Regions from separate parts of the Nonomuraea marmarensis genome, predicted to be linked through region 3. Evidence: predicted binding sites of a transcription regulator. Region 3 holds the regulator's gene; each other region holds the start of a gene.
The links. Region 3 encodes LexA, which represses DNA repair genes until DNA is damaged. Its sites were predicted from a motif close to TCGAACANNTGTTCGA; they were not measured.

Region 1: a site for LexA is predicted at 4,429-4,444, ahead of ACFLIM_RS01300 (SAV_6107 family HEPN domain-containing protein). Genes of this name have one in related genera too.
Region 2: a site for LexA is predicted at 2,556-2,571, ahead of ACFLIM_RS31490 (alpha-ketoglutarate-dependent dioxygenase AlkB). Genes of this name have one in related genera too.

Annotation. Positions count from the first base shown of each region.
Region 1 is NZ_JBICRM010000001.1:246,236-256,841, forward strand. It holds gene ACFLIM_RS01270 (L,D-transpeptidase family protein) at 34-864, shown strand; gene ACFLIM_RS01275 (winged helix-turn-helix transcriptional regulator) at 947-1,330, opposite strand; gene ACFLIM_RS01280 (hypothetical protein) at 1,400-1,963, opposite strand; gene ACFLIM_RS01285 (TetR/AcrR family transcriptional regulator) at 2,019-2,624, opposite strand; gene ACFLIM_RS01290 (cytochrome P450) at 2,721-3,911, shown strand; gene ACFLIM_RS01295 (ferredoxin) at 3,918-4,109, shown strand; gene ACFLIM_RS01300 (SAV_6107 family HEPN domain-containing protein) at 4,712-5,158, shown strand; gene bldD (transcriptional regulator BldD) at 5,504-5,998, opposite strand; gene ACFLIM_RS01310 (universal stress protein) at 6,300-7,166, opposite strand; gene ACFLIM_RS01315 (amino acid permease) at 7,167-7,889, opposite strand; gene arcC (carbamate kinase) at 7,900-8,835, opposite strand; gene ACFLIM_RS01325 (arginine deiminase) at 8,839-10,086, opposite strand; gene pyrR (bifunctional pyr operon transcriptional regulator/uracil phosphoribosyltransferase PyrR) at 10,292-10,606, shown strand, end outside.
Region 2 is NZ_JBICRM010000023.1:409-11,014, forward strand. It holds gene ACFLIM_RS31480 (D-alanyl-D-alanine carboxypeptidase family protein) at 1-762, shown strand, start outside; gene ACFLIM_RS31485 (oxidoreductase) at 827-1,882, shown strand; gene ACFLIM_RS31490 (alpha-ketoglutarate-dependent dioxygenase AlkB) at 1,904-2,533, opposite strand; gene ACFLIM_RS31495 (VOC family protein) at 2,705-3,472, shown strand; gene ACFLIM_RS31500 (CGNR zinc finger domain-containing protein) at 3,566-4,111, opposite strand; gene ACFLIM_RS31505 (hypothetical protein) at 4,184-5,146, opposite strand; gene ACFLIM_RS31510 (hypothetical protein) at 5,152-6,144, opposite strand; gene ACFLIM_RS31515 (methyltransferase) at 6,247-7,212, shown strand; gene ACFLIM_RS31520 (SRPBCC family protein) at 7,219-7,692, opposite strand; gene ACFLIM_RS31525 (ArsR/SmtB family transcription factor) at 7,685-8,032, opposite strand; gene ACFLIM_RS31530 (SDR family NAD(P)-dependent oxidoreductase) at 8,063-8,815, opposite strand; gene ACFLIM_RS31535 (DUF2203 domain-containing protein) at 8,893-9,252, opposite strand; gene ACFLIM_RS31540 (GntR family transcriptional regulator) at 9,262-9,942, opposite strand; gene ACFLIM_RS31545 (MFS transporter) at 10,035-10,606, shown strand, end outside.
Region 3 is NZ_JBICRM010000013.1:100,815-111,420, reverse strand. It holds gene leuS (leucine--tRNA ligase) at 1-1,501, shown strand, start outside; gene ACFLIM_RS22540 (TIGR03557 family F420-dependent LLM class oxidoreductase) at 1,502-2,470, opposite strand; gene ACFLIM_RS22535 (S41 family peptidase) at 2,637-5,783, shown strand; gene lexA (transcriptional repressor LexA) at 6,026-6,733, opposite strand; gene ACFLIM_RS22525 (LysM peptidoglycan-binding domain-containing protein) at 7,668-7,979, shown strand; gene nrdR (transcriptional regulator NrdR) at 8,557-9,012, shown strand; gene ACFLIM_RS22515 (vitamin B12-dependent ribonucleotide reductase) at 9,009-10,606, shown strand, end outside.

The sequences.
Region 1 (10,606 bases), on a different contig from region 3:
ATCTGTTCGTAAATGGTATGAGAGGTGGTACTGGTGGGGGCTCGACGGCTGCCCGGGGTGGCTGCTCTCCTGACGGCTGGCGCCGTCGTTCTCACGGGTTGCGGCACGCAGGCGCCCGCGCGGTCCTCGCCGGTCGCGACGTCGGTGATCCCCGCCGCCACCCAGGCGAGCACGGCGGCGGCCGCCCAGTCCGGCCCGGCCGCCACGGCCACGGTCGTCGCGCCGCGCAAGACGCTCAAGCTCGGCGCCAAGGGCGAAGACGTCAAGTGGATGCAGAAGCGCCTCACCGAGCTCGGCTACCGTCCCGGCAAGGCCGACGGCAAGTACGGGGGGACGACGCTGGCGGCCGTGTGGGCGTTCCAGAAGGTCAACGGCATCAAGCCGACGAGCAAGATCGCCAACCGCACCTGGGCCGCCCTGGAGACCCCGAAGTCGCCCAAGGTCCTGGTCAAGAACGGCAAGCCGACGCGGGCCGAGGTCAACCTGACGAAGCAGATCATGGTCCTGTACGTCGACGGCGAGGTGGAGCTGATCACCCACGTGTCGTCCGGGAGCGGCATCCCGTACTGCGAGACGGCGACGTGGCAGGGCAAGCAGCAGCGGTTCTGCGGCTCGGCCGGCACGCCGACGGGCAACTACAAGACGACGTGGCGCACGAGCGGCTGGCACAAGTCCTATCTCGGGCAGCTCTACAACCCGATCTTCTTCAACGGCGGGATCGCCTTCCACGGGGCACTGTCGGTGCCGCTCTATCCGGCTTCGCATGGTTGTGTGCGGATGCCGATGAACGTGGCACAGGTCCTGCCGGGGATGCTCGGCAAGGGCGTGCCGGTCTACGTCCGAGGCAAGTTCAAGCGTCCCTGAGCGGCGGGTGCTGTCGTGCCGGGTGTCGTGGACCGCGATCGCGCCCGGCAGGGCTGGACCGCCTGGTCGGACCCGCGCCGCCCTAGTGAGCCGCGTCCCAGTGCTCGCGGGCGTCCGCGATGGCGTCCTTGTGCTCGCGCGACCAGCCGGCCAGGCGCTCGATGGCCTCGGCGAGGCTGCGGCCCATCGGCGTCAGCCGGTATTCGACCTGCGGCGGGATCGTCGGGTACGCGGTCCGCTCGGCCAGCCCGTCACGGCACAACTGCCGTGTCGTCAAGGTCAGCATGCGCTGGGAGATGCCGGGAATCGCCCGATGCAACTCCCCGAACCGCCGAACCCCCTTGGCCAGCTCCACTATCACCAGCACCGTCCACTTGTCGCCGATCCGGTCGAGCACGTCGCGGATCCCGCAGTCGTCGTCCCCGCAGGGGCCACTGACCGGAGAGGTTATGTGCGCGACTGACATGAAAGTGCCTCCTTGCGGCGAACGCCGGCCTCTGCCCATGCCGGGACCCGTTGACCTGCCAGATCCACCCTAGGGGCGTCCGGACCCTGACGGCGTGCTTCGCGTGCCCTCCTGGCCGGCCGCCGCCTGGCGCCTGCCCGCACCGGCCGCCATCGTCAGGCCGACGGCCTGCGCCAGCCCGGCCGCGAGCAGGATGAAGGCCGTGCCCGGCTGCCATGGGGGAACGCCGTCGACGAAGTCGGGAACGTCGTAGAGCCCCCCGAGGCCCTTCACGGGGTTGATGAGCGCGACGAGGAACCCGACGGCGTACGGCACGATCAGGACACCGGAGAACACGAGGAGGAGCGTGCGGCCCCGGCCGCGCCGCCGTAGCAGCACGCCGATCAGCACGAAGGCCACCGCCACCACCCCCACGAACAGGGCCGTCCACCAGACCAGCCGCCACGTGTCCACGCCGACCGCCGTCATCCCGTCGGCGTCCACCCGGCCCCCCTCCCACTCCGGGCCCGCGATCTGCGCCTGCACTGCCGTCCGGATGGCGACGTGGTTGACGGCCGCGTACGCCGCCGCCAAGATCGGCCCCAGCGCGAGCAGGACGAAGCCGACCGGCTGCCCTCGACCGCTCCCCGCCATCCGCTCTCCTCTCCAGCTCCGAGGGGACAGCTTCTCAAATGCGCGCCGTACCTGCCTAGCAGAGGGAGCTCAGCCCCCGCACCGCGACCTCGGCCCCGCGGCGGGCCGTGGCCCACATCTCCTCCAGCGACCGATCGTGCTCCATGTTGACCATCACCGCCAGCTTCACCGCGCCGACCAACGCCCCCACCGCCGCCGCCGCCTCGGTCGGGTCCAGCTTGTCCGGGTACGCGTCGTGCAGCGCCCGCGCCAGCCTGAGCTGGCTGTCGAACAGCACCAGCAACGCCTTGGCCTGCAACGTCGGCTCCGTCATGATGAGCCGCAGCCGCACCTCCGCGTCCTCGAACGTGAGCTCCTCGTGCGCGGCCGACCACACGAAGCTGTCCTCGATGAACCTGACCAGCACGTCGGCCGGCGACTGCCCGGCCGCCTTGTTCGCCAGCGTCGAAAGAGCCAGCTCTATCCGCTCATGCGTGTCGTAGAAGACGACGTCCTCCTTGCTCGCGAAGTAGCTGAAGAACGTGCGCGTCGACACGTCGGCCGCGGCGGCGATCTCCGCGAGCGTCGTCTCCTCGAACCCCTTCTCGTCGAACAGCCGGAGCGCCGCCTCGATCAGCGCCCGGCGCGTGCGCTGCTTCTTGCGCTCCCGCAGTCCCACCATGCCGGAACTATACTGCACGCATATAGGTTTTTCATCGGTTGAAATTTTGCAACGGTTGATGTTTTCTGGGAGCCAAGCGAGGAAAGGACCCGCAGCATGTCCGAAGTCACGTATCCCACCGCCCGCCAGCGGCCGCTCGACCCGCCAGACGAGGTCACGCGGCTGCGACAACAGGCGCCTATGCACCGAATGAGGTACGCCGACGGCCATCTCGGCTGGCTGGTGACCGGCTACTCGGCCGCCCGCGCGGTGCTGGCGCACCCGCACTTCAGCAACCGGCCGGAGACGATGCACCCGCCGATCCCGGCCAGGATGAGGTTCACGGAGAAGCAGGAGTTCCGGATGCCGCCCGGGTTCTTCCTGCGCATGGACGCGCCCGAGCACACGCGTTACCGCAAGCTGCTCACCGGGCAGTTCACCGTGCGCCGGATGAAGATGCTCGAGCCCAGGATCGCGGAGATCGCCGACGCCTGCCTGGACGAGATGGCCGCCTCCGGCGGGCCCGTGGACCTCGTGCAGGCGTTCGCGCTGCCGATCCCGTCGCTGGTGATCTGCGAGCTGCTCGGGGTGCCGTACGAGGACCGTGCGCAGTTCCAGCAGGACTCCAAGATCCTGGTCAACCTGGAGACCAAGGCCGACGACGCGATCGCGGCGCTGGGGCGGGTCATGGCGTACCTGTACGGGCTGATCGGGCGCAAGCGCAAGGAGCCGGCCGACGACCTGCTCGGCGGGCTCATCGAGAGCGGGGAACTCGACGACGACGAGCTGACCGGGGTCGCGTTCCTGCTGCTGGTGGCCGGGCACGAGACGACCGCGAACATGCTGGGGCTGGGGACGTACGCGCTGCTCACGAACCCCGACCAGCTCGCCGCCATGCGGGACGACCCGTCGGTGGTGGACAACGGCGTGGAGGAGCTGCTGCGCTACCTCACGATCATCCACCTCGGCCCGTTCAGGACCGCCCTGGAGGATGTCGAGATCGAGGGCAACCTCATCAAGACGGGCGAAACGGTCGGCATCCACCTGCCCACCGTCAACCGCGACCCCTCCCGCTTCGCCGACGGCGACGCGCTCGACGTCACCAGGCCCGCCGGCGGGCACCTGACCTTCGGCCACGGCATCCACCAGTGCCTCGGCCAGCAGCTCGCCCGCGCCGAGATGCGCATCGGGTACCCCGCGCTGCTGCGCCGCTTCCCTGGCCTACGCTTGGCCGTAACACCCGAGGAGGTGCCGATGCGCTCGGACATGAGCATCTATGGAGTGCACCGCCTCCCTGTCACTTGGTAGGTCACGATGGAAATCAAGGCGGATACGACGGTGTGCATCGGGGCGGGCATGTGCGCGCTGACGGTGCCGGAGGTGTTCGATCAGAGCGAGGATGAGGGTACGGTCGTGCTCCTGCAGCAGGTGCCGCCGGAGGAGCTGGAGGACGGAGTCCGCCGCGCCGTGACCCTGTGCCCGTCGGGGGCCATCTCCGCCTCATGACCACCACCACGTTGACACCCCCCTGAAACCACCGGCCGTCGCCGCTCCCTACCGCGCGGCGACGGCCCACCCATGCCTGCGCTCTTATGGCTGCCGCCCATGCGACCCGCGTTGTCATGCCGCCCGCATTGTCACGCCGCCTGTGCCGTCAGCACCCCGCACCTCTCCCGCCCCAGGCCGCGCGTTCTTGCGGCGGTGCGGACGCGGCGATGGCGGATGGTGCAGTCGGGTGAACATCGTGCTATCCCCGTGTGTGTCGGTCATTTCACTTCATGGTCATCGAACCTGTGTTCGTGGAACTGGTTGACACCAAAGGTGATCGAAATTATGTTCGACCTAGTGACGGTGAGGCTCGCGGCTCAACGTCACCAGGACCTGGCCGCGGGCCGTTCGCTTCCCCAAGCGATCGCCCGCGGCCAGGCCCACGGGCGAAGGGTGCGTCCTCGTCGTCGGCGGAGACGAGCGGGCGTGTCCTGGCCGGACGGGGTGAGGGGAAGCTCCTCGTCCGGCCAGCCCGGCGGAAATGTCGGTGGGGTCTGCAAGTGTTGGCTCCACCGGCGGAGACGCCGGCGGCCGCCCACGACTCCAAGGAGGCGCGCAAGATGGCACCAAGGCCTAGAGACACACCCGGGCCCCGGCTGTCGCCTGCGGTTCGGGCACACTTGACCGATTCACGTTCCTGCCTGGCGGAGGCGACGAGCGCTCGCACCCCGGCATCCCGATATGTGGCAGCACACCTGGCAGCCCTTCGAGCGGCGGCGGCGATCCTGGCCGCCCGGCCTCGTCCCATGGAGGGCCGCAGGCGTCGCCTGCGCAGTGCGTGGGAGCTGCTGCCCGAGGCCGAGCCGCACCTGGCCGAGTGGGCCGCCTACTTCTCGGTGAGCGCCGCCAAGCGCGCCGCCGCGGAGGCGGGCATGGTCAGCAGAGTCAGCGCGGCGGACGCCGACGAGATCCTGGCCGAGGCGGAGACGTTCGTCTCCACGGTCGAAGACCTCCTCGGCGTCCCCGCCCAACCCCAACTCCCCGTGGACGTCCCCCTGGCCGGCTGACGACCCCAACCACCCGCGACCTTCCTGAGCGCAACCCGCGCTCAAGCGTGCGACCCCCGCGAGTCGTGCGACCCCCGCTGGACAGCACCATTCCGGGGTGCGGGGTCGCTTCGAGCGCGCCACAGGGCGATGGCGCGGCAGGGGCCAGGCCGACGCCGCCGCGCTTGGTGGCGGCGCTTCCTGCCGTCCCCTCAGTGAGCGTTACGCGATGGGGTGAAGGCCGAAGGGCTCGCCAGGGGTGCGGCGAGCCCTCGAACCGGCGCAGGAGGCCTCACGAGCGGGCGACCAGGGTGGCCTCCAGGCCGGGCGAACCTCAGGTCAGGAACCGCCTCGGTTCAGGCGCCCTCAGAACGACTCGACTGCTCGCCGGGCCTCGGCGTCGAGGACGCCCCAGCTGATGAGCTCCTCGGTCAGCTCAGTCGGCGACTTGTCGTAGATCACCGCCAGGGAGCGCAGGTCCTCCTGGCGGATCGACAGGACCTTGCCGTTGTAGTCACCACGCTGGCTCTGGATCGTGGCGGCGTACCGGGCCAGCGCCCCCGCCTTCTCCTTCGGCAGCGTCGCAAGGCGCTCCAGGTCGATCACAAGCTTGGGTGTCGGCCCGAGCGGGCTGGGCGCGGCTCCGCCCGGCAGCAGCTCGGAGACGGGCACCCCGTAGAAGTCGGCAAGCTCGGCAAGCTTCTGCACGGTCACCGCTCGGTCGCCACGCTCATATGAGCCCACGACTACGGCTTTCCACCTGCCGCGGGACTTCTCTTCGACTCCATGCAGGGACAGGCCCTGCTGGGTGCGGATGGCGCGGAGTCGTGCACCCAGCGACTTTGCGTACTCAGACGGCATCGTGTGGCCCCCCGGCTCTCGTATGTATCGCTCTCAGTAGATTGTGCTCCCTTGCGGCGAATGCCCGAGCCACCGGGGGGTGAGGTGCCATGCTCGGCACCAACGGTAGCCATGGCCCTGGGTTTACCCCAGAACGCCGCGCGGTGTGGTTACGCACAGTGACGGTAAAGGGGTGGACGCCTAAGGTCAAGCTGATTGGAAAAAAGATGCCGAATCCGGTCCGGGAGGGAACGCAACAAACGCCCCTCATGTCCCACTGCTAACAGTACTTCGTCAGAGTTTGACGAGTGACTCCCCGCAGTCAGGTTTCGCGGGTGAGAATCATGACTGGGCAGGTCGAGGCACGTACGATCTTGATCGAGGTGTCGCCGAGGAAGACCCGCCTGAGTGGCCCGGTGTTGCTCGAAGCGCATATGATCATCTCGCCGGGGAGCCATGAGGTCGTGCCGAGTGCCTGGGCGACGTTGCGGCCCTCCAGCACCTCGACCTCCACCGGCAGTCGCCGCCGCGGCCCGCGCGCCACGGTTCGCAGGTCGGCCGCCGATTGGTCGCGCAGGCGTACCAGCATCTCCTCCTCGACCTTCGCGCGCCTGGCGCTGCTGATCACCAGCGTGACCAGCCGCAGCGGGACGCCGAGCGAGACCGCCGCCCTGGCGGCGTCCCTGACCGCGGCGTCGCAGCCGGGGCCGCGGCGGTAGCCGACGGTGAGGCGGTCGAAGGCGGCGGGCGGCTTGTCGCCGTAGCCGCGCGGGGCGAGCAGGACGGGGACGGAGGAGGAGTGCAGGAGCTGGTCGGCGGTGCTGCCGACGGTGATGCGGTCCCTCCCGCCGCGCGGCGCCGAGCCGATCACCACGACGTCCGCGCCCCGCTTGCGGGCCAGCTCCACCAGCCCGCGCCCGCTGCCCTTGTTGGTGTGGACCACGTAGTCGGCGTCCTCGCCCGCCAGCTCGCGGGCCTGCGCGAGCGTCGCGTCGGCCTGCTCCTCAAGGTAGGCGCGCCAGGCGCTCAGATCTGCCCTGGCGGGCCCGGGCGGGGACCAGGCGGGCGGCTGCACGGCCGCCACCGTCAGGCGCCCGTGCGCCTGGTCCCTGAGCAGTACGGCCAGCGCCAGCCCGTCCTTGCCCCGCGACCCGGGGATGTAGCCCGCCAGCACGTTGTCGAGCTTCATTCAGGTCACCTCGGCATTCAGCCGCGAATGGCCGTAGCCGTACAGGAAGTAGCAGATCAGGCCCACCAGCATCCACAACCCGAACGCCAGCCAGGTGACCCCGGCCAGGCCCGCCATCACGATGACGCAGAAGATCGCGCCGAGCACCGGCGTGGCGGGGAAGAGCGGGGTGCGGAAGCTGCGCGGCAGCTCGGGGCTGCGGTGGCGCAGGACGAGCACGCCGACGTTCACGATGGCGAAGGCGAACAGCGTGCCGATGCTGGTCGCCTCCGCGAGCTGGCCGAGCGGCATCAGCCCGGCCAGCACCGAGATGAACAGGGCGACGATGAGGGTGTTGGCGACGGGCACCTGGTGGCGCGGGTTGACCCGCTGGAAGACGCGGGGGATGAGCCCGTCGCGGGACATCGCGAACAGGATGCAGGTCTGGCCGTAGATGACCGTGAGCACGACGCTGGCGATGGCGATCACCGCGCCGAACGACACGATCAGGCCCGGCCAGGTCGCCCCGGCGGCCAGGTCGGCGATGCTGGCCAGGCCGGCCTCGGTGCCCTCGGCGTCGAAGTCCGTCCACGGCATCGCCCCGACGGCGGCGAGGGCCACCAGCACGTAGACGGCGGTCACGATGGCCAGTGACAGGATGATCGCCAGCGGCAGGTCGTGCCCGCCCTCGGCCACGATCCGCTCGGTGGGCTTGGTACGGAAGAGCCGTTGCGCCAGTGTCATCGGACACCCCCTACAGGGTGCTCGTCAGCGGCCACCTGCCGTTGGGTGTGACGATCGTGCCCGCTGAGCCGTCGAGTATGCGCTCGGCCTCGTCCAGCTTCCCGATGGCGGCCATGTCGCCGGTCGTCTCGACGAACCGGCACGCGGCCTCCACCTTCGGCCCCATCGACCCGTCGGGGAAGTCCATGGCCCGCAGCTCGTGCGGCGTGGTGTGGGCGATCTCCGTCTGGTGCGGCGTGCCGAAGGCCCGCATGACGCGCGGCACGTCGGTCAGGCTCAGGAACGCGTCGCATTCGAGCGCCTCGGCCAGCATCGAGGCGGTCAGGTCCTTGTCGATGACCGCCTCGACGCCGGTCAGCCGGCCGTGCTCGTCGCGTACGACCGGGATGCCGCCGCCGCCCGCGCAGATCACGACCACGCCCTCGCGGATCATCTGGCGGATCAGCCGCGTCTCGACCACGCGCCGCGGGGTGGGGGAGGGCACGACGCGCCGCCAGTGCGAGCCGTCCTGCGCGACCGTCCAGCCGTACTCGCCGGCCAGCTTCTCGGCCTCCTCCCGCCCGTAGACCTGGCCGACGAACTTGGCCGGGTGGTCGAAGGCCGGGTCCACGGCCGTCACCAGCGTCTGCGTGACCATCGCGAGGACCTGCCTGCCCGGCAGCGCGTTCTGCAGGGCCTGCTGCATCCAGTAGCCGATCATGCCCTGCGTCTGCGCGCCGAGCGTGTCGAACGGGTAGGGCCTGGTCAGGTTGGGGTCCGCGGCGCTCTCCAGGGCCAGCAGGCCGACCTGGGGGCCGTTGCCGTGGGTGATGACCAGCTCATGCCCGGCGGCCAGCCTGGCGAGCGTCCTGACGGCCGTGCGTACGTTGCCCAGCTGCACGTGGGCGTCCGGCTGCTGGCCGCGCTTGAGCACCGCGTTGCCGCCCAGCGCGACGATGACCCGCATCCCTCAGATGCCCTCTCGCTCAAGGGGGCAGCTCATGCACCGCGGCCCGCCGCGTCCCCTGCCGAGCTCGCTGCCCCTGATCGTGATCACCTCGATGCCGTTGTCGCGCAGGTAGTTGTTGGTGGTGGTGTTGCGCTCGTAGGCGACGACCACGCCGGGCTCCAGCGCCAGCCCGTTGCAGCCGTCGTCCCACTGCTCCCGCTCGGCGGCCGACACGTCCTGGGCAGGGGTCAGGACCGTGATGTCGGCCAGGTCCAGGGCGTGCGCGATCGCCTTGTGCATGTCCTGCGGCGGGTGGTCGGTGACCTTGAGCTCCTTCTGCGTCTCGCCGGGCTCGATGGTGTACGCGGGCAGCATGCCGAGGCCCGCGTACTGGGTGAACACGCCCACGTCCAGCATCGTCATCACGGTGTCCAGATGCATGAACGCCCGCGCCTTCGGCATGTCGAGTGCCACGATCTTCGTCGCCGAGCCGGCCCTGAACAGCCGCTGCGCCAGCATCTCGACCGCCTGCGGCTGCGTGCGCTCGCTCATCCCGATCAGCACCGCGCCCCGGCCGATGACCAGCACGTCGCCGCCCTCCATGGTCGCAGGCGCCACCGGCTGGCCCGGCATCCAGCAGTGGTAGCCCCCCTGCCCCGGCCGGTTGAAGCCGTCGGCGAACGTCGGGTGGTACATGTAGACGGCCTCCATGTTGACCGTCTCCCGCATGCGGGCCTTCTTCTTCATCGCGTTGATCGACACGCCGTCGTACACCCAGCAGGAGGTGTCACGGGTGAACAGGTGGTTGGGCAGCGGCGGCAGGATGAAGTCCTCCTCGCCCATCGCGTGGAAGGTCACCGCGTCGTCGGGGTGGCAGCCCATCGCGACCAGCTCGCGCTTGGTGATGCCGCCGGTCAGGTAGACCTGCAGCGTCGCCGCGTCCATGCCGTCGAGCGTGTTGCGGATGTCGTCGATGGCCCCGGGGCCGAGCCAGCGCTCGTCGATGACCGCGTCGAGGATGTGCTTGCGCGCCTCCGGGATGTCGACCGTCTCCGTGAGCAGGTCGGACAGCAGGTAGACGCGGATGCCGCGCTTGTCCAGCACCTGCTGGAACTCCTCGTGCTCCTCCATCGCGCGCTGAACCCACAGCACGTCGTCGAAGAGGAACTCGTCCTTGTTGGTGGGGGTGAGCCGCCTGAGCGCCAGGTCCGGCTTGTGCAGCAGGACCTGCCGGAGGCGCCCGACCTCGGAATCGACATGAAAGGTCATCTCTGAGGTATCCCCTCCCCGGGTGTGCGCGACGCCGACCTCCGGTGACGTGCCCTGCGCGCAGCGTGTTGACACGGCGGCTCGCCGGGAATCCGCGCCACGGGAGGGCTCGCGCGTTGTTCCTGGTAGCCCCTGGTACTGTGTGTCCCGACCAACACCCTTTTAAGACCCGTCCCGTGAGGCGGGAAAGGTGGTGAGATTCGCCATGTCCGGTTCCATGTCCGACTCCGTGTCGGAATCGAGGGCCGTGCTTGAGGCCCCAGATATCCATCGGGCGCTGACCCGGATCGCGCACGAGATCCTCGAGCGCACCAAGGGCGCCGGTGACGTCGTCCTCCTGGGCATCCCGACCCGCGGCGCGACGCTGGCGCGCCGGCTCGGCGAGCGCATCGAGCAGTTCGAAGGCGTCAAGACGCCTGTCGGCTCGATCGACATCACGATGTACCGCGACGACCTGAGGCTCAAGCCCGCCCGGCCGCTCGGCCGCACCGAGCTGCCGCCCGACGGCATCGACGACAGG
Region 2 (10,606 bases), on a different contig from region 3:
AGTGCGCCCACGGTGCACGGCCGTGCCGCCTACCTGATGGATGCCTCGTCTGGCAAAGCGCTGTTCAGCAAGGATGCCGCCGAACGCATGCCGATCGCCAGCCTGACCAAGACCATGACGGCATATGTCGTACTGAAGAATGCCAAACCCACGGACGTGGTCCAGATCCGGTCCGAGGACGTCCAGTACGCGGAGGACGGCGGCGGCACCACCGCCGACCTGCGCCCCGGCGACCGGATCACGGTCGGCGAGCTCTTGTACGGCCTGATGCTCCCCTCGGGCGCCGACGCCGCCCACGCCCTGGCCCGCACGTACGGCCCCGGCGTCAAGGGCTTCGTCGCCAAGATGAACGCGACGGCCCGCCAGCTGGGCATGAACGACACCGAGTACGTCAACGCCGACGGCCTGCCCACCCCGCGCGGCGACGGCTACTCCACTGCCAGGGACCAGGCGGTACTGGCCGCCGAGGCGCTGCGGAACCCGCTGATCAAGAAGGCCGCCGGCACCCAGCGCCACACGCTCGCCGCCAACGACGAGCACCGCTCGTACAGCTGGCGCAGCACCAACAAGCTGCTCGGCACGCCCGGCGCGATCGGGCTGAAGACCGGGTTCACGCAGGCGGCGGGCTTCTGCCTGGCGTTCGCGGGCGAACGAGACGGGCACCGCCTGGTCGGGGTGCTGCTCGGCGAGTCGGTGTCGAGCCGCCGCTTCGAGACGGCCGAATCCCTGCTGTCCTGGGGAGCCGACCGCGAGGCCGCCTGAATCCAGTCGTTGGTGATGGGCCGGGCCATGGACGGTGTTGATCCTTTGGGTTAGTTTGCCCGACATGAAGCTTCGAATCGCGTTGAGTGCGCTGTCAGCGGCGGTCGTACTCGCCGCTCCGCTCCCCGCCCACGCCGGCCCGCCCAAGCTCGGCTGGGAGCTCAAGGAGACAGGGGTGACGGCGCGCCTGCGCGGCTTGTCGCCGGTCAGCCGTGCGGTGGTGTGGGCCTCGGGCTCGGAGGGCACCGTGCTGAGGACCGTGGACGGCGGGCGGAGCTGGCAGAACGTCTCCCCGCCCGGCACGGCCGCGCTCCAGTTCCGCGACATCGAGGCGTTCGACGCGCGCAGCGCCGTGGCGCTGTCCATCGGCGAGGGTACGGACTCGCGCGTCTACCGGACCGAGGACGGCGGCGGCACGTGGACGGAGACCTTCAGGAACGACGAGCCGAAAGCGTTCTACGACTGCCTGGCCTTCTTCGACCGGCGGCACGGGCTGGCCATGAGCGATCCCGTGGACGGCAGGTTCCGGATCCTGGCGACGGAGGACGGCGGGCAGAGCTGGCGGGTGCTGCCCGCTGACGGCATGCCGGAGGCGCTGCCGGGTGAGGCCGGGTTCGCGGCGAGCGGGCAGTGCCTGGTCACGGCGGGTGGCCGGGATGTGTGGCTGGCCAGCGGCGGCGCGTCGCGGTCGCGGGTGTTCCACTCGGATGATCGCGGCCGTACGTGGACCGTGGCCGACACGCCGATCCCCGCGGGCGACCCGGCGCGGGGCGTCTTCGGGCTGGCCTTCCGCGACCGGCACCGGGGCCTGGCGGTCGGCGGGGACTACCGGCCGGAGCAGCAGTCGCCCAGCGCGGGGGCGGTGAGCGGGGACGGCGGGGCCACCTGGCACGCCGCCGCCACCCCTCCGCCGGCGTATCGGTCGGGGGTGACCTGGCTGCCGCACCTGCCGTTCGCGGCCGTCGCGGTGGGGCCCTCCGGGAGTGATGTGACGTATTCGGGTGGGAAGAGCTGGGAGACGTTCGACGGGGGGTCGTTCGACGCGGTGTCGTGCGCAGGCGATCTGTCGTGCTGGGCGTCTGGCGAGCAAGGCCGCCTCGCCCGGCTGACTGTCAAGTAGCCCACGCCGGTCGCACCCGTGTCAGCGGACCCCGCGGGGGCGGAACTGGATGCTGATGCGGGGGCCGGTCGGGCGGGCCGTTTTCGGGATCGCGTGTTCCCACGTGCGCTGGCAGCTGCCCCCCATCACGATCAGATCCCCGTGACCCAGGTCGCGGCGGATCGAGTGGCCGCCGCCGCGCGGTCTCAGCAGCAGCGGCCGGGGGCTGCCCACCGAGATGATCGCGACCATGGTGTCCTCCGTGCCGCCCCGGCCGATCGTGTCGCCGTGCCAGGCCACGCTGTCGCGGCCGTCGCGGTAGAAGCAGAGCCCGGCCGTGCGGAACGGCTCGCCCAGCTCCTCTTCGTAGTGGGCGTCCAGCGCCTGCCTGGCGTCGTCGAGGATCGGGTCGGGCAGGGACTCGTCCTCGTCGTAGAACTTCAGCAGCCGGGGCACGTCCACGACCCGGTCGTACATGCGCCGCCGCTCGGCCCGCCAGGGCACCGCCTCGGCCAGCCGTTCGTACAGCGTGTCGGCACCCGTCAGCCAGCCGGGCCGCAGGTCGATCCAGGCGCCGTGGTCGAGGTGCGTCCTGCGGACCGTGGCGCCGAGCGGGCCGACCGCGAGCTCGTCGTCGAGGCCGAGCAGAGATGCTTGGAACGCGGCTGTCATGGTGTCGAGTGTACGCCACTGTTCAAACACGCATTCGACTGCGGCTGGGGCTCGCCTTTGCCGGTGGGTCGTGCCAAGCTGTCAGGCGTCGGATATGAGTGGCGTCGCCCTCAGACCGCACCGTGAGGTGAAGAGGCCACCCACCGCTTCGTCACACGAAGGAGCACACGCATGCTCACCACCGACTACCTGCCTGGCACACTCTGCTGGATCGACGTCAACAGCCCCGATGTGCAGGCGTCCAACTCGTTCTACACGGGGCTGTTCGGCTGGGAGTCCATCTCGCTTGGCCCCGAGCACATGGACTACCGCTTCTGCCAGGTCGGCGGGAAGACGGTGGCCGCGATCGGGCAGGCCACCGAGGACAACCCGGCCCGGGCCTGGATGGTGTACTTCCAGACGCCCGACGCCGACGCCATCGCGAAGACGATCGAGCAGGCGGGCGGCACGGTTCTCGCCGCGCCGCTCGACATCCAGGGGCAGGGCCGGATGGCGGTGTTCGCCGATCCGGCGGGGGCCTGGTTCGCGGCGTGGCAGCCGGGCGCCACCAAGGGCCTCGGGCTGGTCACGGACCCGGGCTCGCTGGGCTGGGCCGAGCTCTACGCCCCCGACCCCGCCGCCGCCCGCGCCTTCTACGAGGCGGTCTTCGGCTGGCGCATCGAGGACATGCCGATGGGCGACCTGTCCTATCCCGTCATCTCGCCCGCCGAAGGTGGAGAGACGTCGTCCATGGCCGGGATCGTCCAGCTCGAGCCCGGTGACAGCGCGCACTGGCTGCCGTACTTCGAGGTGCCCGACTGCGACGCCACGGTCGGGCTCGCGCAGCGGCTCGGCGGCACAGTGCGGGCTCCCGCGACGACGATCGAGGGGGTCGGGCGCATGGCCTTCCTCGCCGACCCCGTCGAGGCCCGGTTCGCGGTCATCACCAGCTCAGCCTGAGGCCCCGGCCTGAAGAAACCAGTCGGCCTGTACGGCACGCAGTCCGCACAGGCCGACCCTGGGGCCGATTTTCCGGACTGGCCGTCACCGGGTTCAGCCCGGCACGCTGGAGGAGGAGCGGGAGCGGTGGGCGGCGACGCGTTCGCGGGTGGCGCAGCGGGTGCTGCAGTAGCGTCGCGGGCTGCCGCCGCCGAAGTCCAGGTACGGGCGCCCGCAGCTCCCCGAAGCGCACAACCCGCCGGGAACCCGCTGGTAGTCGGCGAGCAGCACCGCCAGCGCCATCGCCGAGGACGCCAGGAACCACTCCCCCCACGGCGCGTCGTCCCCGCTGTCGACGTGCAGGTGCCAGCTCGTCGTGCCCTCGTGGCTGGTCAGCCTGGGCGGCTGGGCCGCTCCGGCGAGCAGCCGGTTGAGCAGGGCCGCGGCCTCGTCGGCGTGCGCCGCGCCCAGCACCTCGCTGAGCCGCGCCGCCGCCGCCCGCATCGCGGTCACGTCCGCCTCGCCGAGGGCGATCTCTCCGACCTCGCCGTGGTCGCGCAGGACCCGCGACACCGACTCGATCGACGGCTGCTCGTGCAGCAGCGCCACGCACAGGTCGACGGCTCTCACGGCCATCGCCTTGGTCGAGTGAACCTCCACCCAAGCAGCGTATGCCCGCGCGCGGGAGGCACGGCGGGACTCCCCCGGTCCCGCCGTGCCGGTTCACGAAGGTCAGCCGCCGCAAGCGGCGAAGAAGAACGTGTCCTTCAGCAGCGTGTACCGGTCCCTGACCTTGACCGTCCCCGTGCCCGTGTCGATCTGCACGATCGTCATCCGGGTGGAGTCGGACAGGCGGCGGATCAGGTGGAGGGTCACCTGGGTGTCGCCGGTCCAGTCGATCATGTGGATGTCCCCGGCCGGGAGTTTGATCTTCTTGCGGCCGGTCACCTGGTCGCCCGCCAGGTCGTACGTGACCAGCTCCGTCCTGGCCCCGGCCACCACGTTCGCGGCGGTACGGCCGTCGGCGGCCAGCGCCTGCGGCCCGTTCGAGGCCACGAGCTGCGGCGGCGTCGCGCGTACCAGCTCCTCGCCCTCGTCGCTGTAGACCACCAGGTCGGTCACGGCCTCGTCGGCCTCAACGCTGGCGAGCACCTCGTCCCCGTCCCCGCTGAACCCCGCCACCTTCAGGTCGGCGGGCACGGTGCCGAGCTGGGCGCCGGTGGCCGTGTCGAAGATCCGCGTGCCGGCGGGCTTTTCACTGCCGATGACCGCCGCCAGCCGGCCGCCGTCGTCGGAGAGCAGCAACGTCACGTCGTACTGCGCCACCTTCGGCAGCGCGTTCGCGGCGAACACCTTGACCCCGCCGCCGAGCGTGCGCACGGCCAGCCGTCCCGACTTGGTGAAGTACGCGACCCGCTGCCCGTCCCCGCTGACCGCGATGGCCGCCGGGTTGTACCGGCTGGACTTGCCCTTGGCGTCGAGCGCGACCCCTTGGGCGTCGTTCAGAGGGCTCTGCTCGCCGCTGTGCATGACGAGCCGCCAGCCGCCGCACGGCCTGCTCCCGCCGTCCTTGTCCGCGCAGCTCTTGATGGAGGCGTAGCGGATGCTGTCGTGGTGGTGCGGCTCCGCATGGGCGGCCGAAGGGACTCCGGCGACCAGCACGGCGGCGAGCACCGCGAGGATCCTGGTTCTCATGTCGTTCACTCCCCCGCCACGATGAAGGCGTACCTGGACTTGCTGATCGTGTACTTGTCGGTCTGCGTCGTGCCGCCTGTCTCGGGGTCGACGGTGAGCACCCGTACCACCGCCGGATGCCCCTCCTCCGCGTTCTGCACGACGGCGGTGAGCCGCCCGCCGGCGTCCCACGACGCGAGGTACGGCGCGTCGCCGGCCTTCAGCGGCAGGTCGGCGCCCGCGGACAGCTCCCCGTTCGCCAGGTCGTAGAGCCGCACCCTGGGCGGCGTCTTTTTGTCGGTGTTGCCGGCGGTGAACACGGCCACGGTCCTGCCGTCGGGCGACAGCGCCGTGGTGAGGGTGTTCGCGACGACCTGGGGCGGCGTGCGCTTGATCGAGCCGCCGTCGAGCCGGTACGCGGACAGCCTCATGGTGTTGTCGCTGAGGTAGCGCGTGGCCAGCACCTCGTCCCCGTCGCCGCTGAAGCCGAGCATCGTGTCGGCGGCGGGCAATGTCGTGATCTTGCCGGTGGCGACCGTGACGACCTTGGCAGGCAGGCGCGCGGGGTCGTCGGTGTAGTCGATCAGCACCCTGTCCCCCTTGGGAGACAGGTAGAGGCTGAGGTTCTCGGTGCGGCGGGGCTGGAACGACGTGGGCAGCACCTTGGCCGGCCCGCCGACCCGCTGCACGACCAGGCGGTGGTCCCCGGCCCGCTCATAGGCCAGCACGCGGCCGTCCGCGCTGATCGCGAACGTGCTCGTGTCGTCTATCTCGTCGCCGTCGCCGTCGATCATGGTGTTGGCGGCGCCGCGCACGGTCACCCTGCTGCCGTCCCGCATGATCAGCTGCCAGTGGCCGCAGGGATAGGTGACGTCGGACTTCTTGTCGATGCAGGACTTGATCCAGGCCGCGCGGGCCGCGGGTGCCCCGGCCTGGGCGTGGGCGGCGGTGGGTGTGAGCCCCAGCCCGCCGATGACCGCCGTCGCGAGGAGTGCGGCGGTCGCTGAGGTTTGCCTCATGGCTGTGATCCTTTCGCTCACCCCGTTAGACCCGCACGTGATGTGGCCGGTTGATCACAGATCGGCCACGCTTCTGCGGCTGCCGCGTGCGAGACTCGGGAAATGGACCTGTGGCAACTGTCCGACCTGAGCACCCCGTGGGCACTGCGCGTCGCGTCGACGTTGCGCGTGGCCGACCACCTGGCGGAGGGACCGTCGGAGGTGGGTGAGCTGGCTCGGGCGACCGGCTGCGACCCCGCCTATCTGCACAGGACGCTCACGCACCTGGCGGCGAGGGGTGTGTTCGAGGAGCCGGAGCCGGGCACGTTCGCGCTCAACGACACGGCGCGCGGGCTGCTGGACGAGTCGCTGCGGCTCTCCCTCGACCTCGACGGGGTGGGCGGCCGGCTCGCCGGGGCCTGGGCAGCGTTCCTGCCCGCCGTGCGCAGCGGCGAGCCGGCTTACCGGGAGCTGTACGGGCGGCCGTTCTGGGACGATCTGGAAGCGCATCCCGAGCTGGGCGCGAGCTTCGACGCGCTGATGGGGCCCGTGGGGCATGGGGAGTTCGATCCGGAGATCCTCCCCGGCGGGGACTGGGACGGGGTGGCCGAGGTGGTGGACGTGGGCGGCGGCACCGGCGCGGCCCTCGCCGCGATCCTGCGGGCCCGTCCCGGCGTGAAGGGGACGCTGGTCGAGCTGCCCGCGACGGCGGCCAGAGCGGCCGAGTCGTTCGCCGCGGCCGGGCTGTCCGTGACCGTGGTCGGCGGCAGCTTCTACGACCCGCTGCCCGCGGGCAAGGACGTCTACCTGGTGCGCAAGGTGCTCAACGACCTGCCGGACCGGGAGGCGCTCGCGCTCCTGCGGCGCTGCGCGCAGGCGGCCGGGGCTTCGGGCCGGGTGGTCGTGGTGGGCAGCGTGGCCCTGGGTCCCGTCACGGGTGCCGGGCTGACGCCCGAGCTGGTGCTGCTCGGTGGGATGGAACGCACGCTGGAGGAGTTCCGGGCCCTGGCCGGGCAGGCGGGGCTGGCGGTGTCGGCCACGAGCCGGGAGTCGTCGGGACGATCCGTGGTGGAGTGCCGCGCCGCCTGACCCTGGCTACGAACCGGCGGCGAGCACCTCGGCGAGCCGGTCCATGGACTCCCGGCCGCCCCTGGGCCCGTCGGCGCGGACGATGGCGTCGCGGGCCTCCACCGACGGATGCACGGACTGGGCCACGTAACGGGTCCCGCCGTCCACCGCCTCCAGCGTGACCGTCTCCAGCGCCACCTCCCCCGGCGTGCCCTCGAACTCCCACGTGCGCACGATCCGCTCCGGCGCCACGACGGCGTGGTAGACGCCGCTGAAGAAGTATTCCCTCCCACGGGAGTCGACGTTGACGTAGCGCCAGCGCCCGCCCGGCCTGACCTCCATACGGTCGACCCTGGTGGTGAGGAAGCGCGGCCCCCACCATCGCGGCACCAGCTCCGGATCCGTCACGACCTGGAACACCACATCACGGGGAGCGTCGAACCCTCGGATCATGACGATGTCCTGCCTGCCCGGCTCGATGACGAACTCCGTGTCACCCATGATCGTGTCCTTCCTGCCCGCGCCGGAACTTCCTGATCTCCTGGTCGAGGCGGTCGAACCGGTCCGTCCAGCGCTCACGGTATCGGTCGATCCACTCCGACGCGGTCTCCAGCGGGGCCGCCTCCAGGCGGCACGGCCGCCACTGCGCGTCGCGACCCCGGCTGATCAGCCCCGCCCGCTCCAGCACCTTGAGGTGCTTGGAGACCGCCTGAAGACTCATGTCGAACGGCTCCGCCAGCTCGTTGACCGTGGCCTCCCCGTCGGCCAGGCGGGCGAGGATGGCCCGCCGCGTCGGATCCGCCAGTGCGGCGAAGGTGAGGCTGAGCTGATCGTCTGGCATCCGGGGCGATCCTTGTCCTGGGCGATGCGATCAATAGTCCACGATCGCGCCGCAGGAGATGTTCACGGTGGCCGAGGTCATGGTCCTGGCCCGGTCGGAGGCCACGAACGCGGCGACGTCGCCCACGTCGGCCAGCGTCGCCGTCCGGCCAAGCAGGGTCGCCTCCAGCAGCCCGGCCTCGATCTCCTTCTTGATGGGGACGCTGTCGGGCATGCTCTCCGGGATGCCGCCCGTCACCATGGTGACGACGCGGATGCCGTACCGGCTGACCTCGCACGCCCACTGCCGCCGGATGCCCTCCATGGCGTCGAGCGCGACCTTGAAGCCGCCGAGCCCCGGCACGGTCTGGGGGCCGCTGCCGCCGAACGTCAGGATCACCCCGGACCCGCGCGGGATCATGTGCTTGACGGCGGCCCTGGTGGTCAGGAACTGCGTGCGCGCGGCCACCCCGATCGGCTGCAGGAACTCCTCGGCCGTGATCTCGGTCAGCGGCTTCTGCACGTCCTGGACCGCGATGACGTTGAGCGAGACGTCGATGCCGCCCGCCCGCCCGGCCACCGAGTCGGCGAAGGCGCCGACCGCCTCCTCGTCCAGCGCGTCGACCCGCGCGGTCTCGGCCGTGCCGCCGGCGGCGCGGATGTCGTCGGCGACCTTGTCGAGCGTGGCCGGGGTGCGGCCGGCGAGGAAGACACGGGCGCCCTCACGGGCGAAGGCCCGCGCCGCCGCGCCGCCGATCGAACCGCCCGCGCCGTAGACCACGGCGACCTTGTCCTGCAGGAGCATTGTATTCAACCTTTCGGTTTATCAACCCTTTGGTTGAATATACGCGCTGACGAGGCGCCCCTGTCAAGAAGGAAAGGTCAGAGCGGGCGGCGACCGGCGAAGCCCAGCTCCGTACGGTGATACCAGGCGAGCTCCCGCTCCCCCTCGATCCAGCACAGCCGCACGGACTGCCCTTCGAGCACGGCGGGGAAGTCGATCAGCACCGGCGCGAGGCCCTTGACCTCGATCCCCCGCTCGGTCCAGCCGCTCAGGATCTCCTCGATGCGGGCCTCGTGCGCCTTCAGCTCCGGGATGCCCCCGCGCTCGGACTCGCCCCTGGTCTCCCGGTCATAGGCGATCTCGGCCAGGTCGGCCCGGGCGGCGATCACCTCGCGGGCCTCCTCCATGACGGCGGGCAACAGCGAGCGGGCTTCGTCGAGGGTGAAGATCCGATCCATGGCTGAACGTTAGCGGTTCGGCTCGTAAGCGTGGATGAGGAGCCGTTCGGCATGGTCGAGGTAGTCGTCCAGATAGGCGGCGGCCTTCTCCGGCTGCCCCGACTCGATCAGCCCGAGCAGCGTGCGGTTGCGGTCGACGAACGGCTCGTGGAACGCCCGCGGATTCACCATCACGTGGAAGACGAGCCGCAGCTCGGCCAGCAGCTGGCGCATGGTCTCGTCGATCCTGGGGCTGTCGTTCAGGGAGACGAGCGCCTGGTGGAAGCGGATGTTGGCGGTGCCCACGCCCTGCCAGTCGTCCTGCCCGGCGGCCCGCTCGGCGTCGAGCACGGCCTCCTTGATCATGGCCAGCGCCTCGGGGGACGGGGTCCGCCGTACGGCCGCCCCTTCGAGCACGCGGCGCACCCGGTAGAGGTCGGACACGTCCTCGGCGGACGGGAGGCGGACGAACACGCCCCTGTTGAGCTTGTGGTCGAGCAGCCGCTCGTGACCGAGCAACCGGAACGCCTCGCGCAGCGTGTTGCGTGACACGCCGAGGCCCTCGGAGATGGACTCCTCCGACAGCCGCTGGCCAGGGCGGAAGAAACCCTCGCTGATGCGGTCGCGCAGGATGTCGGCCACCCGCTCGGCCGTGCTGCTGCGTCCCAGCCGGGGCCTGTCCTGGGAAAGATCAGCGACGATGTCATCCACATTTAACAGGGAATCATGGAGCAAACCTCTTGTCGAATTGTTCAACGATCCTTACGTTGATACCAACCCCCTAGACAACCAAGGAGCGATCGATGTCAGGCTCCACGCAACAAACCCGGCGGGTGATCCTCGCCAGCCTGATCGGCACGTCGCTGGAGTGGTACGACTTCTTCCTCTACACCACGGCGGCGACACTCGTCTTCCCCAAGCTGTTCTTCCCCGCCCTCGACCCGTTCAACGCGACCCTGGCGTCGCTGACCACCAACGCCGTGGCGTTCATCGCCCGGCCGCTCGGCGGCATCGTGTTCGGCCACTTCGGTGACCGGGCGGGCCGCAAGACCGTGCTCGTGGTGACGCTCCTGGTCATGGGCGTCTCCACGTTCCTCATCGGCGTGCTGCCCGGCTACGCGAGCGTCGGCGTGGTCGCGCCGATCCTGCTGGCGCTGCTCAGATTCGTGCAGGGCCTGGGGCTCGGCGGCGAGTGGGGCGGCGCGGTGATCATGTCGCTGGAGCACGGCGACGGCCGGCGGCGCGGCTTCAACGCGAGCTGGCCGCAGGTCGGCGTGCCCGCGGGCTACGTGCTGGCCACGGGCCTGCTCACGATCCTGTCGTTCGCGCAGTCCGACGAGGCGTTCCTGGCGTGGGGCTGGCGGGTGCCGTTCCT
Region 3 (10,606 bases):
CAACGGCGAGCGCATCCCGGTCTGGGCGGCCGACTACGTGTTGTCCGACTACGGCCACGGCGCCATCATGGCGGTGCCCGCCCACGACCAGCGCGACCTGGACTTCGCGGTGAAGTTCGGGCTGCCGGTCAAGGTCGTCGTGCACACCGGGCTGGCCGATCCCGGCGAGACCGGCGAGGCCACGCCCGGCGAGGGCACGCTGGTCAACTCCGGGCCGCTGGACTGCCTGAGCAAGACCGAGGCCATCGCCAAGATCATCGAGGTTCTGGAGGTCGAGGGCAGGGGCACGGGCGCGATCAACTTCCGGCTGCGCGACTGGCTGCTGTCCAGGCAGCGGTTCTGGGGCACGCCGATCCCGATCATCCACTGCCCCGACTGCGGTGAGGTGCCCGTCCCCGACGAGCAGCTGCCGGTCACGCTGCCCGACCTGCGCGGCGACGCGCTGGCGCCCAAGGGCGTCTCCCCGCTGGCCAGCGCCACCGAGTGGGTCAACGTCGAGTGCCCCAAGTGCGGCGGCGCGGCCAAGCGCGACACCGACACGATGGACACCTTCGTCGACTCGTCCTGGTACTTCCTGCGTTACTGCTCGCCCGGCTACACCGAGGGCCCGTTCGACGTCGAGCAGGTGCGCAAGTGGGGCCCGATCGACCAGTACGTCGGCGGCATCGAGCACGCGGTGCTGCACCTGCTGTATTCACGGTTCTTCACCAAGGTCCTGCACGACATGGGCATGGTCGACTTCACCGAGCCGTTCCTGCGCATGCTGAACCAGGGGCAGGTGATCAACGGCGGCAAGGCCATGTCGAAGTCCCTCGGCAACGGCGTGGACCTGGGCCAGCAGATCGACGACTTCGGAGTCGACGCCGTACGCCTGACCATGGTGTTCGCCGGGCCGCCGGAGGACGACATCGACTGGGCGGACCTGTCGCCCGCCTCTTCGCAGAAGTTCCTGGCCCGCGCGCTGCGCGTGATGTCGGAGGCGGCCGGCGAGCCCGGCGTGCCGTTCGAGCGCGGCGAGGTCAAGCTGCGCAAGGTCACGCACCACACGATCGACGAGGTCACCAAGCTGGTCGAGTCCCACCGCTTCAACGTGGCGGTGGCCCGCATGATGGAGCTGACCACGGCGACGCGCAGGGCCATCGACTCCGGTCCCGGTGCCGGTGACCCCGCCGTGCGCGAGGCCGCGGAGACGCTGGCGATCATGTTGTCGCTGGTGGCCCCCTACACCGCCGAGGAGGGCTGGGAGCGGCTGGGCCGCACCGGGTCCGTCGCGTTCGCCGGGTGGCCGGTGGCCGAGCCGGAGCTGCTGGTGCAGGAGTCGGTCACCTGCGTGGTGCAGGTGGCGGGCAAGGTGCGCGACCGGCTGGAGGTCTCGCCCGACATCTCCGAGGATGACCTGCGGGCGCTGGCCCTGGCCTCGGAGAAGGTGGCGCCCTACCTGACGAACGCGCCCCGCAAGGTGATCGTCAGGGCGCCGAAGCTGGTCAACATCGTCCCGTAGCTAGAGGTTGCGCAGAGCCGGCAGCAGCTCCTTCTCCGCCCAGTCGAAGAACGGCTGCTGCTGGTCGTGGCCGATCTGGACGAGTGCCACGTGCGTGTACCCGGCGTCGGTGAACTTCCTGAGCCCCGCCACGACCGCGTCCACGTCGTTGCCGCACGGCACGTTCCTGGCCACGTCATCGGGGCGGACCGTGCCGGTCGCGGCCGCGAAGTTCACCGGTGAGGGCAGCTCGGCCATGACCTTCCAGCCGCCGCAGGCCGCCCAGCTCCACAGCTTGTGCGCCCGCTCCTTGGCGGCCTCCGGGTCGGTGTCGTACGCGATCGGGAGCTGGCCGTAGACCGGCTTGCCCTGGCCGCCGGCCGCGTTGAACAGCTTGACCACCTCCGGCATCGGCTCGTTGACGACCAGGACGTCGGCGTACTCGGCGGCGATCTCCGCCGACTGGCCGCCGGAGGCGGCGATGCCGATCGGGACCGGCTCGTCCGGCAGGTCGTAGAGCTTGGCCGAGTCCACGTCGTAGAACTCGCCCTGGTGGGTGATGTACTCGCCGCTGAACAGCTCCCTGATGATCTGCACCGCCTCGGCGAACATCCGGTGCCTGGTGTCGACGGGCGGCCATCCCTCACCGATGACGTGCTCGTTCAGGTTCTCGCCCGCACCGAGGCCGAGCGTGAACCTGCCCCCGCTCAGCACCCCCATCGTGGCCGCCTTCTGCGCCACCACGGCCGGGTGATAACGCATGATGGGGCACGTCACGTACGTCATGAGCGGCAGCCGCTGGGTGACCTGGGCCGCGGCGCCGAGCACCGACCAGCAGTAGGGTGAGTGCCCCATCTCCTCGACCCACGGGAAGTAGTGGTCGGAGATGACCGCGTAGTCGAAGCCGACGCGCTCGGCCGTCGCGGCGTAGTCGACCAGCTCGCGCGCCGGGGTCTGCTCGGACATCAGGGTGTAGCCGATTTGCACCATGCGGTCGGGGCTACCCGGGTGTGTCCGGATTAGCGTCCAGGGAGTGGAGATCCTCGATGGCGAGCTCCGCCGGCCCTCGCCCGGCTTGACCGTTCGAAGGACAGCACAGGTGGGCTGGGCGGAGAATTCTTGGGCTGACCTTGGCATTTAGCATTAGTGTGCACCTGTGACAAATGGCGCATACCTGAGATATCCGCACCTGCACGGTGACCTGGTCACCTTCGTCGCCGACGACGATGTCTGGCTGGCTCCGCTGACCGGCGGGAGGGCCTGGCGGTTCACCGCGGACCGCGTACCGGTGTCTCATCCGAGGTTCTCGCCCGACGGCACCCGCATCGCGTGGAGCGGCGGCAGAGAGGGCGCGCCGGAGGTGTTCGCGGCCGAGATCGACGGGCCCGAGGGGGAGCGGCTGACCTACTGGGGCAGCGCCACGACCGGCGTGCGCGGGTGGACCGGCGAGGGGGACGTGCTCGCGATCACCTCGGCGGGGCAGAGCGAGCGCAGCAGGAACTGGGCCTACGCGGTGCCGCTCGACGGCGGCCCGGCCACCCGCCTGCCGTACGGGTGGGTCAGTGACGTCGCCGTCAGTGGCGCCAAGGTCGCCACCGTGTCGGCGTTGTGGCGCGAACCGTCGCAGTGGAAGCGGTACCGGGGCGGCACGGCGGGCAAGATCTGGGTCGACGCCGGCGGGGACGGGGAGTTCACCAGGCTGTTCGCCGACAGCACGGCCCAGTACTGGTCGGTCAGCTGGGTGGGGGACCGGATCGTGTTCCTGGCCGACATCGACGGCATCGGGAACGTGTACTCCGCCCTGCCCGACGGGTCCGACCTGCGCCGGCACAGCTCCCATGCGGAGTTCTACGCCCGTCACGCGGCCGGCGACGGGGAGCGGGTGATCTACGGTCACGCCGGGGATCTGTGGTTGCTGGAGAGCCTGGACGCGGAGCCGTACCGGCTGGACGTGCGGCTCGGCGGGCCGCGTCCCGGGCGGGCCAGGCGGCCCGCGCCCACGCGGGTCGGCTCGTACTCGCCGGACACGACCGGGCGAGCCAGCGCGGTGGAGATCCGCGGGACCGCGCACTGGGTGACCCACCGCGACGGGCCCGCGGGCGCGTTGCGGGTGCAGGCGGGCGTCCGGGTACGCCTGCCGCGCGCGCTCGACGCGGACGGGAAGGCCGTGTGGGTGTCCGACGCCAGCGGGGAGGACGGGCTGGAGATCGGCACGCCCGGCGGCGAGGTCAGGACGCTGGCCGCCGGGCAACTCGGGCGGGTGCTCGAACTGGAGGCATCGCCCGACGGCAAGCACGTGGCAGTGGCCACGCATGACGGGCGGCTGCTGGTGGTCGACCTCGAGTCCGGAAATATCCGGGAACTGGATCGGACCACGCAGGGGGACGTCAGCGGGCTGACGTTCTCGCCCGACTCGGGCTGGCTGGCCTGGGAACATCCGCATCACGAACCGCTGTCGCAGATCAAGATGGGGCGGGTGGACGGTACGTCGGTGATCGACGTGACGCCGGTGCGGTTCGCCGACTACGACCCGGTGTTCAGCAAGGACGGGAAACATCTGGCATTCCTGTCGGTGCGCACGTTCGATCCCGTTTACGACGCGCACGTCTTCGACCTGTCGTTCCCTGCCGGGTGCAAGCCGTACATCGTGCCTCTGCAGGCCGCCACGCCGTCGCCGTTCGACCCCTCGTTGCAGGGGCGCGGGTTCAACGGCGAGGACGACAAGCCCGGCAAGGAGGAGAAGAAGGACGACGCGCCGCCGCGTACCGAGGTCGATCCCGAGGGGCTCGCCTCGCGGGTCGTGCCGGTGCCGGTGCCCGCCGGGCGGTATCACAACCTGCGTACCGCGAAGGACGCGCTGTTGTGGCTGCGCTACCCGCTCGCGGGGCAACTCGGCGACGGGACCGAGTCCACGAACGAGATCGTGCTGGAACGCTACGACCTCAAGAAGCGCGCCAAGACCGAGCTGGGCAGGGAGGTGCGCTCGTTCGAGGTCAGCGGCGACGGCACCAGGCTCGTCACCAACGGCAAGAACGGCCTGCAGACCCGCGCCGCCGGGGAGGGCGACGAGGTCGTCACCATCGACCTCGACCGGATCACCGTGCAGCTCGACCCGGTCGCCGAGTGGCGGCAGGGCTTCCGCGAGGCGGGGCGGCTCATGCGCGACCACTTCTGGCGCGAGGACATGAACGGCGTCGACTGGCAGGCCGTGCTCGACCGCTACGAACCGCTGGTCGAACGCATCGGCGCCCATTCCGAGCTGATCGACGTGCTCTGGGAGACGCAGGGCGAGCTGGGCACCTCACACGCCTACGCCTACGGCAACGGCGGCGGCTACGACCCCCGGCGCCGCCAGGGCCTGCTCGGCGCCGACCTCTCGCGTGACGCCGACGGGGTGTGGCGGGTCACGCGCATCCTGCCCGGCGAGTCCTCCGACCACGCCGCCCGCTCGCCGCTCCTCGCGCCCGGCGTGGCCGTCCGTCCGGGCGACGCGATCGTCGCGGTGGGCGGGCGTCCGGTGGATCCGGTACGCGGCCCCCTCGCCCTCCTCGCCGGCACCGCCAACCAGCCGATCGAGCTGACCGTGCGGCCCGCCGCCGGTGGGGACCCGCGCCGGGTCGTGGTCAGCCCGATCGCGGACGAGTCGCAGCTGCGCTACCACGACTGGGTGGAGAGTCGCCGGGCCCACGTCAGGGAGGCGTCCGGCGGCAGGCTCGGATACCTGCACGTGCCCGACATGGTGGCTTCCGGGTGGGCGCAGTTCCATCGGGACCTGCGTACCGAGATGGCTTATGACGGGCTGGTCGTGGACGTGCGGGAGAACGGCGGCGGGCACCTGTCTGAGCTGGTGCTGGAGAAGCTGTCCCGCAAGGTCACCGGGTGGGCGCGGGCGCGCGGGTACGAGCCGATGCGGTATCCGGAGGACTCACCTCGGGGGCCGATCGTGACGATCACCGACGAGTTCGCGGCCTCCGACGGTGACATCGTGAGCGCCGGGATCAAGAACCGTGGCATCGGGCCGCTGGTGGGGACCCGGACGTGGGGCGGGGTGATCGGGATCGACTCGCGGTATTCGCTGGTGGACGGGACCCGGGTCACGCAGCCTCGGTACTCGTTCTGGATCGACGGGCAGGGGTGGGGGGTGGAGAACCACGGGGTGGAGCCGGACATCGAAGTGGTGATCACACCGCAGGACCGGGTGGCGGGGCGGGATCCGCAACTGGAGAAGGCGATCGAGCTGGCTCTGGCCGCCCTTGAGGAGCACCCGGCCGCGACTCCGCCCGACCTGCCGCCGCTGCCCTGACACTGGCTCGCGTCCGTCTGGTCGCCATCCTGGCGCGCGTCGCTGACGGCGCGTGCCAGCTCACCACGGCGGCTACGACGTCCACTCCGGACCATGGCCGTTCGGCCGAAGGACGGTGCGGCGAGGATGACCGCCTGGCCTGGGTGGTGTCGTACCCCGTGCATGTATGTGTTTTTGGCGCGCGCCGGAACGCGGCGCGACGCATGACGCGCGCCCGAGTGGCCGTCGGTTACGACGTCCGATTACAACCGGCGGAGGACTGCTACGACCTTGCCCAGGACGCTGGCCTCGTCGCCGGGGATGGGCTCGTAGTTGGCGTTGTGCGGGACGAGCCAGACGTGGCCGTCCTTGCGCTTGAAGGTCTTGACGGTGGCCTCGCCCTCGATCATGGCGGCCACGATGTCGCCGCTCTCCGCCACCGGCTGCTGGCGGACGACCACCCAGTCGCCGTCGGCGATGGCGGCCTCGATCATCGAGTCACCGGTGACCTGCAGGAGGAACAGCGTGCCCTCGCCGACGAGCTGCTTGGGCAGCGCGAAGACGTCCTCGACGCTCTCCTCGGCGAGGATCGGGCCACCGGCGGCGATGCGGCCGACGAGCGGCACGTAGGCGGCCGTGGGGCGGCTGATCGTGGGCTCGTCGTCGCTGGCGTCGGGGTCGACCCACAACACGGGCTCGCCCGGCAGGCGCACCTCGAGCGCGCGCGGCCGGTGCGGGTCGCGGCGCAGGTAGCCCTTGCGCTGCAGCGCCGTCAGCTGGTGCGACACGCTGGACGTGCTGGTCAGCTGCACCGCCTCGCCGATTTCGCGCATGGAGGGCGGATATCCGCGCTGTTGCACCGAGTCGCGAATCACTTCGAGGATCTTGCGCTGTCTGGGAGTCAGCCCCAGGGAATCGCGCCGGCGCACCGCGAGGTCGCTGACCCCGTTTGCGTCATCCCGCTCACTCATGCTCTTCCTCCTCGCCTGGCGGCCCGCCTCACCGGCGAACCTCCCGGTCCGTGGTCTTGATGTCGCACACAGCGACCGTATCGCTGTTGAAGATCATCTTCAAACAATTGTTCGAGTCTTCCTCGAAATTGTCGCCAGTGTGGTGTACAACATCGTACGGGAGTTCGATCGACACCGTGTTCGATTTGCTGATCTTTTATTGGGCCTTTTCCAGGGGTCACACGGCGGGAGGTCATCCATGCGAACGACCACGAATACGGACACGACCAGCGAAGACACCAAACGACTCACACTCATCGCCGATGCCACGCAGGGCAAGGATCGACGGGGAGACAATACGCGCTCGGGGGCTGGATCCCGCGGGAATTCCGGCAAGAGGTTGGGGCCCCGTTCGAGTGGCGGGGGGCGGCGTGAGGGCCCTTCGTCCGGCGGGGGTGTGGCTCGGGGGCGCGGAAAGCCCTATTTGCGGCTTGTCCCGTCACCGCGTCCAGGCGCCCAACTGCAGGGCCGGGGAGGTGCCGACGCCGACACCCTCGATGCAGGGGGGCGTCGAGGGCAGGCCATAGGGGCGGAGGGCGGCACAGGCGGCGGGCGAAGGCCACCAGAGACGTCCAGGGCCGGTGCTGATACGGGTCGCGCGCGCAGCGCCGGCGGCGACGCGGGTGGCGGGCCGGGGGCTGGCCGCGTTCGGGGGCGCGGGCCGAGGGCCATCCCCGGTGGGGGCCGGGGGATGGGGGGCGGCGTTGATGGAGGTCGAGGGGCGAGGGCGACCAGTAGGGCGGTGCGGGGGTCGGCTGCTGACGGGCAGCGGGGATGGGGCCGGAGGGCTGCGAAGCGCCGCGAGCAACGGGCTGAGAGGCGGCGCGAGCGACGCGGATTGAGGTGGCGTGAGCGGCGGGTGGCGGCGCGGCTCAGGCGTCGTTCCGCCCCGCCGGTGCGGCTGACTCGTCGCGGGCGGGTCGTGCTGGTGGTCGCGGTGGCGTTATTGTCGCTGGGCGGGTTCTGGCTCGGGACGCGCACGGCGGGGCATGCGGCGGTGAAGGTCGTGGTGCCCAGCCATGCGGGGTTGCCCTGGGTGGAGGTGCACAAAGGGGACACGCTCTGGGTGATCGCCGACGCGCTCGCCCAAGGGGACGATCCCGGCGTTGTGGTGGCGGAGATCAAGCGCTTGAACGGCCTGCCCGACTCCATCATCCGCCCCGGCACCCGCCTCTACGTCCCAAGCGACACAACCGCCTTACGCTGATCGCCGGGTCGCCGGGTCGCCGGGGCTGGGGTGGGGCGGTCTCAGGTCGATTGGTTGCCTGGTCGGCTCCGGCTCCGGGGTTTCTGATGTCTCGGTCGCGCGCCGTTGACGGGGGACGTGGATGTGGCACGCGAACCGCAGGGTGGCGCGCGCCCCGGGCGTCCTGGGCACGTGCGGTGGTGCACGTGCGCTCGCCTAGTGGGCTGAGGTGTGCCGGGAGGCGCGATTTGTGGCCTACGGGGTCTCCGGTACCTTTGTGAGGTTTGTTCACGAACGAGCGCCCATGCAACTCCTGTGACGTCTCTACCGGCGGGAACATCGTTCAGCGGCCCGGTGTTGATGGCGACACGCCCGAGTCAGGAGGGATGGCGGGGCTGATCAGCGACTTCAGTTCGATTGGGGTCGGTCAACTTGCGTTCATGGTCGCTCGCTTCTACGGTTGGACCACAACATCTAGTAGTTACACCGATGTAGTTCACCACACCTTGTGTTTACGTGACCGCTCCATGGACAACCGTGGGGCGTGCGCGAGCATCCCGCTACGTGCGCGGTGGTGGCCATAGATGGAGGCGAAAGCGTGCACTGTCCGTTCTGTCGCCACCCTGACACCAGGGTCATCGACAGCCGCTCCACGGACGACGGCGGGGCCATCAGACGCCGTCGCACCTGTCCCGAGTGCGGGCGCAGGTTCACCACGCAGGAGACCGTACTGCTCATGGTGAGCAAGCGCAGCGGAGTGACAGAGCCGTTCTCGCGGGACAAGGTCGTCGCGGGCGTGCGGCGGGCATGTCAGGGCAGACCGGTCAGTGAGGACTCACTGGCGCAGCTCGGGCAGCGGGTGGAAGAGGCCATCAGGGCCAAGGGCGCGGCCGAGCTCCCCTCCAACGAAGTGGGTCTGGCCATCCTGGGCCCGCTGCGGGAGCTCGACGAGGTGGCCTACCTGCGGTTCGCATCGGTGTATCGCGGTTTCGAGAGCCTGGCGGACTTCGAGGCCGAGATCTCACAGTTGAAGGCGGAGAAGGGGGAGTCATGACGGAGACGGCCAGCGGTTCAGTCACGCGCGGAGGCAAGCGTCCGCGCAAGGGACTGAAGATGAAGCGGATCTTCACCAAGCCCGGCGTGCACCCGTATGACGAGATCCAGTGGGAGCGCCGCGACGTCGTCATGACGAACTGGCGCGACGGCACGATCAATTTTGAGCAGCGAGGTGTCGAGTTCCCCGAGTTCTGGTCGGTCAACGCGACCAACATCGTGACGACCAAATACTTCCGCGGCGCCGTGGGCACCCCGCAGCGCGAGTGGAGCCTGAAGCAGCTGATCGACCGGGTCGTCGGCGTCTACACCAGGACCGGGATCGAGCACGGCTACTTCGCCGGCGACGAGGACGCCGAGATCTTCGACCACGAGCTCAAGCACGCGCTCGCGCACCAGGTGTTCGCGTTCAACTCGCCGGTCTGGTTCAACGTGGGCACGCAGTCACCTCAACAAGTAAGCGCTTGCTTTATCCTCTCCGTGGACGACCAGATGGAGTCGATCCTGGAGTGGTACAAGGAAGAGGGCGTGATCTTCAAGGGCGGCTCTGGCTCGGGTGTGAACCTGTCCCGGATCCGCTCGTCGAAGGAACTGCTGTCGAGCGGCGGCACGGCTAGCGGGCCGGTGTCGTTCATGCGTGGCGCGGACGCCTCAGCAGGGACGATCAAGTCGGGCGGCGCGACCCGCAGGGCGGCCAAGATGGTCGTGCTCGACGTCGACCACCCCGACGTCGAGGAGTTCATCGAGACCAAGGCGCGCGAAGAGGACAAGATCCGCGCGCTGCGCGACGCCGGGTTCGACATGGACCTGGGCGGCAAGGACATCGTCAGCGTCCAGTACCAGAACGCCAACAACTCCGTACGCGTCTCCGACGAGTTCATGGGCTCGGTGGAGAAGGGCGGCGAGTTCGGCCTGCGGGCCCGCCTGACCGGTGAGGTCATCGAGACGGTCGACGCGCAGGGCCTGTTCCGCAAGATGGCCAAGGCGGCCTGGGAGTGCGCCGACCCCGGCGTGCAGTACGACGACACGATCAACGACTGGCACACCACCCCGGAAACCGGACGAATCACTGCAAGCAACCCATGTAGTGAATACGTCCATTTGGACAATTCATCCTGCAACCTGGCCAGCATCAACCTGCTGAAGTTCCTGAAGGACGACAACTCCTTCAACGTCGCCGACTTCGTCAAGCTGACCGAGCTGATCATCACCGCGATGGACATCTCGATCACGTTCGCCGACTTCCCCACAGAGAAGATCGGGGAGACCACGCGGGCCTACCGCCAGCTCGGCATCGGCTATGCCAACCTGGGCGCGCTGCTGATGGCGACGGGCCACGCCTACGACTCCGACGGCGGCCGGGCCGTGGCGGGGGCGATCACCAGCCTCATGACCGGTGTGTCCTACCGCCGCAGTGCCGAACTGGCCGGGGTCGTGGGGCCGTACGACGGATATGCCAGGAACGCGGAGCCGCACAAGCGCGTCATGCGCAAGCATGCGGCGGGGAACGACGACCTGCGCACGATCGGCGCCATGGACGCGAAGATCCACGCCGAGGCGTCCCGCCAGTGGTCGGAATGCCTCAAGCTCGGCGA